Regions from separate parts of the Streptomyces solicamelliae genome, predicted to be linked through region 1. Evidence: riboswitches for the same ligand, from Rfam matches in the RefSeq annotation. Region 1 holds a riboswitch; each other region holds the start of a gene.
The links. Region 1 has a riboswitch for thiamine pyrophosphate ahead of thiO (glycine oxidase ThiO). Riboswitches for the same ligand answer to the same signal wherever they lie in the genome.
Positions count from the first base shown of each region.

Region 2: linked by a shared signal. The riboswitch ahead of ABZO31_RS24385 (thiamine ABC transporter substrate-binding protein) and the one ahead of thiO (glycine oxidase ThiO) in region 1 are both predicted to bind thiamine pyrophosphate.
Region 3: linked by a shared signal. The riboswitch ahead of thiC (phosphomethylpyrimidine synthase ThiC) and the one ahead of thiO (glycine oxidase ThiO) in region 1 are both predicted to bind thiamine pyrophosphate.

Region 1 covers NZ_CP160404.1:1,785,986-1,789,211, reverse strand. The annotation lists gene ABZO31_RS08275 (thiazole synthase) at 1-256, opposite strand, end outside; gene thiS (sulfur carrier protein ThiS) at 262-462, opposite strand; gene thiO (glycine oxidase ThiO) at 459-1,622, opposite strand; TPP riboswitch at 1,620-1,732, opposite strand; gene ABZO31_RS08260 (NAD(P)/FAD-dependent oxidoreductase) at 1,794-3,041, shown strand; gene ABZO31_RS08255 (Rv2175c family DNA-binding protein) at 3,084-3,226, shown strand, end outside.
Region 2 covers NZ_CP160404.1:5,212,374-5,215,599, reverse strand. The annotation lists gene ABZO31_RS24390 (ABC transporter permease) at 1-7, opposite strand, end outside; gene ABZO31_RS24385 (thiamine ABC transporter substrate-binding protein) at 79-1,167, opposite strand; TPP riboswitch at 1,248-1,357, opposite strand; gene rlmN (23S rRNA (adenine(2503)-C(2))-methyltransferase RlmN) at 1,387-2,499, opposite strand; gene ABZO31_RS24375 (phosphatidate cytidylyltransferase) at 2,602-3,226, opposite strand, start outside.
Region 3 covers NZ_CP160404.1:3,539,182-3,542,407, forward strand. The annotation lists gene thiC (phosphomethylpyrimidine synthase ThiC) at 1-1,523, opposite strand, end outside; TPP riboswitch at 1,517-1,651, opposite strand; gene ABZO31_RS16415 (YibE/F family protein) at 1,723-3,147, shown strand; gene ABZO31_RS16420 (SsgA family sporulation/cell division regulator) at 3,155-3,226, opposite strand, start outside.

The sequences.
Region 1 (3,226 bases):
GCGCCGTGAGGACCGCCTCGCCCGCCGTGTAGCAGCCGGCCGTGTTCGGCAGGACCTGGATGCCCAGGCGGTTCAGGACGGACAGCACCGAGCCCTGCACCGTCGGGTCCAGGCGGCGCATCGCCACCGTCGTCAGTTCCGTGCCGCTGGCGACCAGCGCGCGCTCCAGCACGTCCAGGCTGGGCGCGCCGCCCGTGCCCATGATCAGGCGGGAGGTGAACTCCCGGTCGCCGAGTACGAAGACGTCGTCCGCCACTGTCCTCAGCCTCCCTGGACTGCCGTGAGGATCTCCACGCGGTCGCCCTCGCCCACGTACGTCGTCCCCCACGCGCTTCGCGGGACGACCGTTTCGTTCAGTGCCGCCGCGACCCCCGAGGGGGCCGTCGTCAGCGTGGCCACGAGTGCCGAGAGGGGGAGCGGGCCGCCCAGTTCGCGCGGCTCGCCGTTGACCGAGACGTTCATGCGGGCTGCTCCTGACGTACTGCGGAGAAACGGAGGGGGGTGAAGGGGCGCGCCTCTTCCGGCAGGGCCCCGGTCGTCAGGACCTCGGCCATGACGTCGCCCGTGACGGGCGTCAGCAGCACCCCGTTGCGGTAGTGCCCGGTGGCGAGCAGCAGCCCCGGCAGGGCCGTCGCGCCGAGCAGCGGCGCGTTGTCGGGGGAGCCGGGGCGCAGCCCCGCCCGGGTCTCGGTCAGCGGCAGCTCCGTGAGCCCCGGCACCAGCTCGTGCGCGTCGCGCAGCAGCTCGTACACCCCGCCCGCGGTCACCGTCGTGTCCCAGCCCAGCTCCTCGCTGGTCGCGCCGATCACCAGCTCGCCGTTCTCCCGCGGCACCAGGTACACGGCGCTGCCCCGCACCACCGCCCGCACCGTGCGGGACAGGAACGGCGCGTACGCCGGCGGCACCGTCAGCCGCAGCACCTGCCCCTTCACCGGGCGGACCGGAGGGAGGACGTCGTCCGGTACGCCCTCGAGCCGGCCGCTCAGGCTGCCGCCGGCCAGGACGACCTGGTCGGCCGCCACCTCGGTACCGTCCCGGAACGCCACCCCCGCCGCCCGGTCGCGCACGACGACGAGCCGCTCCGCCCAGGCCCGGTGGAACACCACCCCGGCCCGCTCGCAGGCGACGAGCAGCGCGTCGGCGAGCCGTCGCGGGTCCACCTGGTGGTCCCCGTCGACCCGCAGCCCGCCCCGCACCCCGGGCGCCAGCATCGGCTCCAGGCGGCGGCAGTCGCGCCCGCTCAGCCACACCGACTCGAGCCCGCACCGCGTCTGCAGCGCGTGCAGCTCGCGCAGGTGCGCCCGGTCGTCGGCGTCCAGGGCCACCGCGAGCGTGCCGCAGGCGCGGTGGCCGACGTCCAGGCCGGTGGCGTCGGCGAGTTCGGCGACGAAGTCCGGATAGCGGCGCGCGGAGGCGAGGTTGAGGGCGAGCAGGGTCTCCTCGCCGTAGTGGAGTTCGGTGACCGCGGCCAGCATCCCGGCCGCGACCCGCGCGGCCCCGCCGCCCGGTTCGGGATCGACGACCGCGGTGCGCAGTCCGCGCTGCGCGGCCCGCCAGGCCGTGACGAGGCCGACGATCCCGCCCCCCACGACGAGGACGTCCGCATCGGTACGTGCGTGCATGGGCGTCCAGCCCCTCCCTTCGCCGGCATGACCCGGATCAGGTTCGTACGGTCGGAGGCCGGTCAGCCTCCCTCTCAGCCCGGTGCGTCCGGACTCCCGCGTGTGCTCTACGTTGACGGCCAGACTAGCCCACCACTTCCTGACGGTTCGTCAGGTACGTAAGGTGGGCGGGTGAGCGAACAGCGGGAACACGCAGAGCAGCGGGAACACACGGAGCGGCCGCGGCGCGTGGTCGTCGTCGGCGCGGGCATGGCCGGCGTCCAGACCGCCGTGGCCCTGCGCGAACAGGGCTTCACCGGACCGGTCGTCCTCATCGGCGCCGAACCCCACCAGCCGTACGACCGGCCGCCGCTGTCCAAGGCCGTCCTCCTCGGCAAGGCCGAGGACTCCGCCTTCGACGTCGACTTCGCGGCCCTCGACGTCGAACTCCGCCTCGGCGTCGAGGTCACCGGGCTGCGCGCCGCGGACCGCGAGGTCGACACCGAGGCCGGCCCCGTCCCGTACGACGTGCTCGTCCTCGCCACCGGCGCGTACCCGGTCACCCTGCCCGGCACCGAGGGCGTCCCCGGCGTCCACCTGCTGCGCACCCTCGACGACGCCGCCCGCCTCAGGCCCGTCCTGGAGCGGCGGCACGACATCGTCGTGGTCGGCGCCGGCTGGATCGGCGCCGAGTTCGCCACCGCCGCCCGCGAGGCCGGCTGCGCCGTCACCGTCGTCGAGGCCGCCGAACGGCCCCTCGCCGGCGCCCTGCCCGCCGAGGTCGCCGAGCCGATGGCCGCCTGGTACGCGCAGAGCGGCGCCGAACTCGTCACCGGCGCCCGCGTCGAGCGCCTCGAACCCGGCGAGGTCCGGCTCGCGGACGGCCGCCGGCTGCCCGCCGACGCCGTCGTCGTCGGCATCGGCGCCCGCCCCGCCACCGGCTGGCTCGCCGGCTCCGGCGTCGAACTCGGCCCGGACGGCTCCGTCACCGCCGACGACAGGCTGCGCACCTCCCTGCCCGACGTGTACGCGGTCGGCGACTGCGCCTCCTTCCCCTCCGCCCGCTACGGCGAGCGGCTGCTCGTCCACCACTGGGACAACGCCCTGCAGGGCCCGCGCACCGTCGCCGCCGCGATCACCGGCGGGCCCGCGGAGGCACCCGCGTACGACCCGGTGCCGTACTTCTGGTCCGAGCAGTTCGGCCGTTTCGTCCAGTACGCGGGACACCACGCCCACGCCGACACACTCCTGTGGCGCGGCGCGCCCGGCGACGACGCCTGGTCGGTGCTCTGGCTGCGCGCCGACGTGCCGGTGGCCCTGCTCGCCGTCGGCCGGCCCCGGGACCTCGCCCAGGGGCGCCGGCTGATCGAGGCGGGCACGCCGGTCGACCCGGAGCGCGCCGCGGACCCCGCCGTCCCTCTGAAGGCCGCAGTCCGGTAGGCCCGACTACCGGCTGTCGGTCCTGGATGGCAGGCTTGTCCCGTGACCGAGATTGACGCAAAGATCGATGCTCTCGTCCCTGCCTGGCTCTACCTCCCCGACATCGCGGAGATGCTCGACGTCGAGGTGACGCGCGTGCGCCAGCTGGTCAAGGAGGGCCAGCTCATCGCCGTGCGCCGCGGGGA
Region 2 (3,226 bases), 3.4 Mb from region 1:
GGGCCATCAGGCCGAGCCGCGCCGCGCTCCCGCGCAGGTCCCGGTGGACGGCCGGGGCCCGGCCGACGTCGGGACGGCTTACTTCAGGACGATCGACGACCACGACTGGATCCACTGCTCACGCTTCTCGGCGATCTTCTCAGGAGCCATCGTCTGCGGCTTGGCGATCACCGCCCCGTGCTTCGTGAACAGCTCCGGCAGCGTCGCGTCCTCGGCCACCGGGTTGACGAACATCTGGAGCGGCATGTCGTCCTGGAACTTCTTCGAGATCAGGAAGTCGATCAGCGCCTTGCCGCCCTCGGTGTTCTTCGCCCCGGTCAGCAGGCCCGCGAACTCGGTCTGCCGGAAGCAGGTGCCCGTGGAGACGCCCGTCGGGGCCTCCTTCGGCTGCGGCTCGGCGTACAGCACCTCGACCGGCGGGCTGGAGGCGTACGAGACGACCAGCGGCCGGTCGCCCTTGGCCTTCGCGCCGCCCGCGGAGCCGGAGAACTCCTGGTTGTAGGCGAGCTCCCAGCTGTCGACGGTCTTCACGCCGTTGGCCTTGAGCTTCTTCCAGTAGTCCTGCCAGCCCTCGTCGCCGTACTGCGCGGCGGTGCCGAGCAGGAAGCCGAGGCCCGGGGAGGAGCGCTCGGGGTTCTCCACCACGAGCAGGTCCTTGTACGCGGGCTTCGCCAGGTCGTCGAAGGTCTGCGGCGGGGCGAGCTTCTTGTCGGCGAAGTACTTCTTGTCGTAGTTGACGCAGATGTCGCCGGTGTCGATCGGGGTGACCCGGTGCTTGTCCTTGTCGAGCTGCAGCTCGGCCGGGACCCGCTCCAGGCCCTTGGCCTCGTACGGCTCGAACAGGCCGTTGTCGAGACCGCGGGAGAGCAGGGTGTTGTCGATGCCAAAGAAGACATCGCCCTGCGGGGAGCCCTTGGTGAGGATCTCCTTGTTGAGGGCCTCGCCGGCGTCGCCGCTCTTGAGGACCTTCACGGTGTAGCCGGTCTGCCGCGTGAAGTCGGCCAGCACCTCCTTGGAGGCGTTGAACGAGTCGTGGCTGACGAGCGTGACGGTCTTGGACTTCGTGCCCTCGCCGGAGGTGTCGGCCTTGTCGCCGCCGCAGGCGGCGAGGGTCGTGACGCCGAGCGCCGTGGCGACCGCGACGGCGGCCAGCTTCTTGGTGTGCACTGGATTCCTCCTGGGTGTGACCAGGAAGAGACGCGGCCCTGCCCGCGACCGGAGACCGGTCGCGGGCAGGGCGCAACAGCTCGAGTTAACGTCCGAACTTCCTACCCAGAATGACCTGGGCAAGGTTCAGAGGGTCTGCGGCCTGACGGTGCCGCACTCTCAGCGCTGTGGCGCTCCCCTGTCGGAATATGCAGATGTGTTCGAGCTCAGGGTACAAGCTCAGCGTTCGCTGGCCGCGAGCTGTCCACAGGCACCGTCGATCTCCTGGCCGCGGGTGTCCCGGACGGTCACCGGGACGCCGTGCGCGGCGATGGCCTCGACGAACGCCTTCTCGTCCTCAGGGCGGGACGCGGTCCACTTGGAGCCGGGCGTCGGGTTGAGCGGGATCAGGTTGACGTGCACCCGCTTGCCCTTGAGGAGCCGGCCGAGGAGGTCGCCGCGCCAGGCCTGGTCGTTGATGTCGCGGATCAGGGCGTACTCGATGGAGATCCGGCGGCCGGACTTCTCCGCGTACTCCCAGGCGGCGTCGAGGACCTCGCGGACCTTCCAGCGGGTGTTCACCGGGACGAGGGTGTCGCGCAGCTCGTCGTCCGGGGCGTGCAGCGAGACGGCGAGCCGGCACTTGAAGCCCTCGTCGGCGAACCGCAGCATCGCGGGGACGAGGCCGACGGTGGAGACGGTGATGCCGCGCTGCGACAGGCCGAGGCCGTCGGGCTCGGGGTCGGTGAGGCGGCGGATCGCGCCGACGACGCGGTTGTAGTTGGCGAGCGGCTCGCCCATGCCCATGAAGACGATGTTGCTCAGGCGGGCGGGGCCGCCGGGGACCTCGCCGTCGCGCAGGGCGCGCATGCCGTCGACGATCTGGTGCACGATCTCGGCGGTCGACAGGTTGCGGTCCAGGCCGGCCTGGCCGGTGGCGCAGAACGGGCAGTTCATGCCGCAGCCGGCCTGCGAGGAGATGCACATGGTGACCCGGTCCGGGTACCGCATCAGCACGGACTCGACGAGCGTGCCGTCGTGCAGCCGCCACAGCGTCTTGCGGGTGGTGTCGTCGTCGCAGGAGATGTGCCGGACGACGGACATCAGGTCGGGCAGCAGCTCCCCGGCCAGCTTCTCGCGGGCGGCGGCGGGGATGTCGGTCCACTGGGCGGGGTCGTGCACGTACCGCGAGAAGTAGTGCGTCGACAGCTGCTTCGCGCGGAAGGGCTTCTCGCCGATCGCTGCGACGGCCTCCTTGCGCTCGGCGGGCGTGAGGTCGGCGAGATGCCGCGGCGGCTTCTTGGCTCCGCGGGGGGCGACGAAGGTGAGCTCTCCCGGTGCGGGGCGGGCCATGGCAGGTACTCCTCGTAATGACGAAAGGCGCGCCGCTCGGAGCAGCGCGCCCTTCCAGGGTAACGGCACGGGAGACTTCCGCCCGTGGCCCGTGGTCCGCGATCAGCCGGAGCCGACGAACAGCACCAGCAGCAGCCAGACCACCGGGGCGGTCGGCAGCAGCGAGTCCAGGCGGTCCATGATGCCCCCGTGCCCGGGGAGCAGCGTGCCCATGTCCTTGATGCCCAGGTCGCGCTTGATCATCGACTCGCCGAGGTCGCCGAGCGTCGCGCTCGCCGCCACCGCCAGGCCCAGCAGCAGACCCTGCCACCACGAGCCGTCGTCGATCAGGAACTCCATGCACAGCGCGCCCGCCGCCATCGCGAAGCCCACCGCGCCGAGCAGGCCCTCCCGGGTCTTGCCGGGGCTGATGCGGGGGGCCAGCTTGGTCTTGCCGAAGCGCCAGCCGATCGCGTACGCGCCGGTGTCGCTGACGATCGTGAGCAGCAGGAACGTCAGCACCCGCTGGGCCCCGTCGTCCGCCGTCAGCATCATCGCCACGAACGTCGCCAGGAACGGCACGTAGAACGCGGCGAAGACGCCGGCCGTGACGTCCTTCAGGTAGCCCTCGGGGGGCTCCGTCATGCGCCACACCAGCACCGCGAGGGCGGTCAGCGCCATCGCGACCCAGGCGCCCTCCGCCCCGCGGACGTACCCGGCGACGACCATCGCCGCGCCGCCGACCCCG
Region 3 (3,226 bases), 1.8 Mb from region 1:
CAGCGGAACTCGAAGCGCGCGTCGGACAGCGCGTCGTCCCACTCCTGCGCGCCCGGGTGGCCCTTCGCCAGGTCCGCCGCGTGCGCCGCGATCTTGTACGTGATCACGCCGGTCTTCACGTCGTCCCGGTTCGGCAGGCCCAGGTGCTCCTTGGGCGTGACGTAGCAGAGCATCGCGGTGCCCCACCAGGCGATCATCGCCGCGCCGATGCCGGAGGTGATGTGGTCGTACGCGGGCGCGACGTCCGTCGTCAGCGGGCCGAGCGTGTAGAACGGCGCCTCCTCGCAGATCTCCTGCTGGAGGTCGATGTTCTCCTTGATCTTGTGCATCGGGACGTGGCCCGGGCCCTCGATCATGGTCTGCACGTTGTGGCGCTTGGCGATGGTGTTCAGCTCGCCCAGGGTCTTCAGCTCGGCGAACTGCGCGGCGTCGTTGGCGTCCGCGATCGAGCCGGGCCGCAGGCCGTCGCCGAGCGAGTACGTGACGTCGTAGGTCGCGAGGATCTCGCAGAGCTCCTCGAAGTGCGTGTAGAGGAAGTTCTCCTTGTGGTGCGCGAGGCACCACGCGGCCATGATCGAGCCGCCGCGGGAGACGATGCCGGTCTTGCGGCGGGCGGTCAGCGGCACGTACGGCAGCAGCACGCCGGCGTGGACCGTCATGTAGTCGACGCCCTGCTCGGCCTGCTCGACGACCGTGTCCTTGTAGATCTCCCAGGTCAGCTCCTCGGCCTTGCCGTCGACCTTCTCCAGGGCCTGGTAGAGCGGCACGGTGCCGATCGGCACGGGGGAGTTGCGAAGTACCCACTCACGGGTGGTGTGGATGTTGCGGCCGGTGGAAAGGTCCATCACCGTGTCGGCGCCCCACTTGGTCGCCCACGTCATCTTCTCCACCTCCTCCTCGATGGAGGAGGTGACGGCCGAGTTGCCGATGTTGGCGTTGACCTTCACCAGGAACCGCTTGCCGATGATCATCGGCTCGATCTCCGGGTGGTTCACGTTCGCCGGCAGCACCGCCCGCCCGGCGGCGATCTCCTCCCGGACGACCTCGGGGGAGACGTTCTCGCGGATCGCGACGTACTCCATCTCCGGCGTGATCTCGCCGCGGCGGGCGTACGCGAGCTGCGTCACCGCCTGGCCGTCGCGGCCCCGGCGGGGCAGTCGCGGACGGCCGGGGAAGACCGCGTCGAGGTTCTTCAGACCGCCGCGCGGCGAGGTGTGCTTGATGCCGTCGTCCTCGGGACGGACGGGCCGGCCCGCGTACTCCTCGGTGTCGCCGCGGCCGATGATCCAGTTCTCCCGGAGCGGCGGCAGGCCGCGCCGTACGTCGGTCTCCACGGTGGGGTCGGTGTACGGACCGGACGTGTCGTACAGCGTCACGTCCTTGCCGTTGGTGAGGTGCACCTGGCGGACCGGAACCCGGAGGTCGGGGCGGGAGCCCTCGATGTACCCCTTGTGCCAGCCCGGCGTGCGCTCGCCCTGGCCGTTCTGGTCGGAGGCAGGCGTGCGTGCATCCTGAATGGTCATGAGACCGATCTCCCTACGCCGGCATTACCCGGTAACAGGTTCGGCGGTCGGCGCAGCCTCCTCCCGTACGGACGTACGGTGATCAGCGCCCTCTCAGCCCGGTGCTCCGAGCTCCCGCGTGTACAAAGGTGTCACCACGCTAGCGTTTCACCTGGCGTGCTGAACAGAGGGCCCCCCGCGTTCTTGCGATGATCGGTCGGTGACTTCCTCGCAGCGGAACCCCGAACCGAACGATCCCGGGCACGGCCACGGGCACGACGGCGGCCCCGGCAACGCCCATGCGCACGGCCATGGGCACACCCACAGCCACGGTCCCGCCGCGCCCGTCTCCCGCCATCTGCGCAAGGTCATCGCCGCCGTGCTGATCCCGTTCGCCACCGCCGTCGTGGTCGGGCTGGTGGTCCTCTGGCCGGGCGGTGCGCCCGCGCACGAGCGCACCGGGGTGGGCTTCGACCGGCAGACCGAGCAGGGCAAGGTCGTCTCCGCGGAGAAGGTCGACTGCGAGGACGTCAACGCCGCCCAGGTACCGCCCACCGGCGACACCTCGACCCCGCAGGGCCGCGAGGCGGTCCAGGCGCAGCAGGGGGAGTGCACCAAGGCAACCGTCGAGGTCACCACCGGCCCGGAGAAGGGCCGTACGTTCACCGAGATCGTGCAGCCGGACGCGCCCCGCCAACTCCACGAGGGCCAGGGTGTGGTGGTCGCGTACGCCCCCGACGCCCCGCGCGATCTGCAGTACTCGGTGGCGGACGTGAACCGGAAGGTGCCGCTCACGGTGCTTGCCCTGATCTTCGCGCTCGCGGTGGTGGCCGTGGGCCGGATGCGCGGCGTGATGGCGCTGATCGCGCTCGCGGCGAGCTTCCTCGTGCTGACCTTCTTCATCCTGCCGGCGATCCTGCAGGGCTCGAATCCGCTGGTGGTGGCGGTGGTCGGAGCCAGCGCGATCATGCTGATCGCGCTGTACCTGTGCCACGGGCTGTCGGCCCGGACCTCGGTGGCGGTCCTCGGCACGCTGATCTCGCTGCTGCTGATCGGCCTGCTCGGCTCGCTGTTCATCGGCTGGGCGGCGCTGTCGGGGAACACCGACGACAACACCGGCCTGATCCACGGTCTCTACCCGGAGATCGACATGTCCGGCCTGCTGCTCGCGGGCATCATCATCGGCTCGCTCGGCGTGCTCGACGACGTGACCGTGACCCAGACCTCGGCGGTCTGGGAGCTGCACCAGGCGGACCCGCGGATGGGTCCGCGGGCGCTCTACCGGGCGGGCATCCGGATCGGCCGGGACCACATCGCCTCCGTGGTCAACACGCTCGTCCTCGCGTACGCGGGTGCGGCGCTGCCCCTGCTGCTGCTGTTCTCGATCGCGCAGAGCAGCGTGGGGACGGTGGCCAACAGCGAGCTGGTCGCGGAGGAGATCGTCCGGACACTGGTCGGCTCGATCGGGCTGGTCGCCTCGGTGCCGGTCACGACGGCACTGGCGGCGCTGGTCGTCTCGGCCGACCGGCCGGGCGACGGGACCGCCGGGGCCGGGGGGACCGGCGGGTCCGGAGGTGCGGGCGAGGTCGCCACGTCCGCGGTGCGCCGGCCGGCTCGGGGCGGACGGCGCCGTCGCGCGAAGTAGCCGACCGTCAGCCCGCGTTCTCCTCGGCCAGGATCTTGCCGAGCGCCGCCTCCAGGGAGTCCTCGAAGTCCCCGAGGGT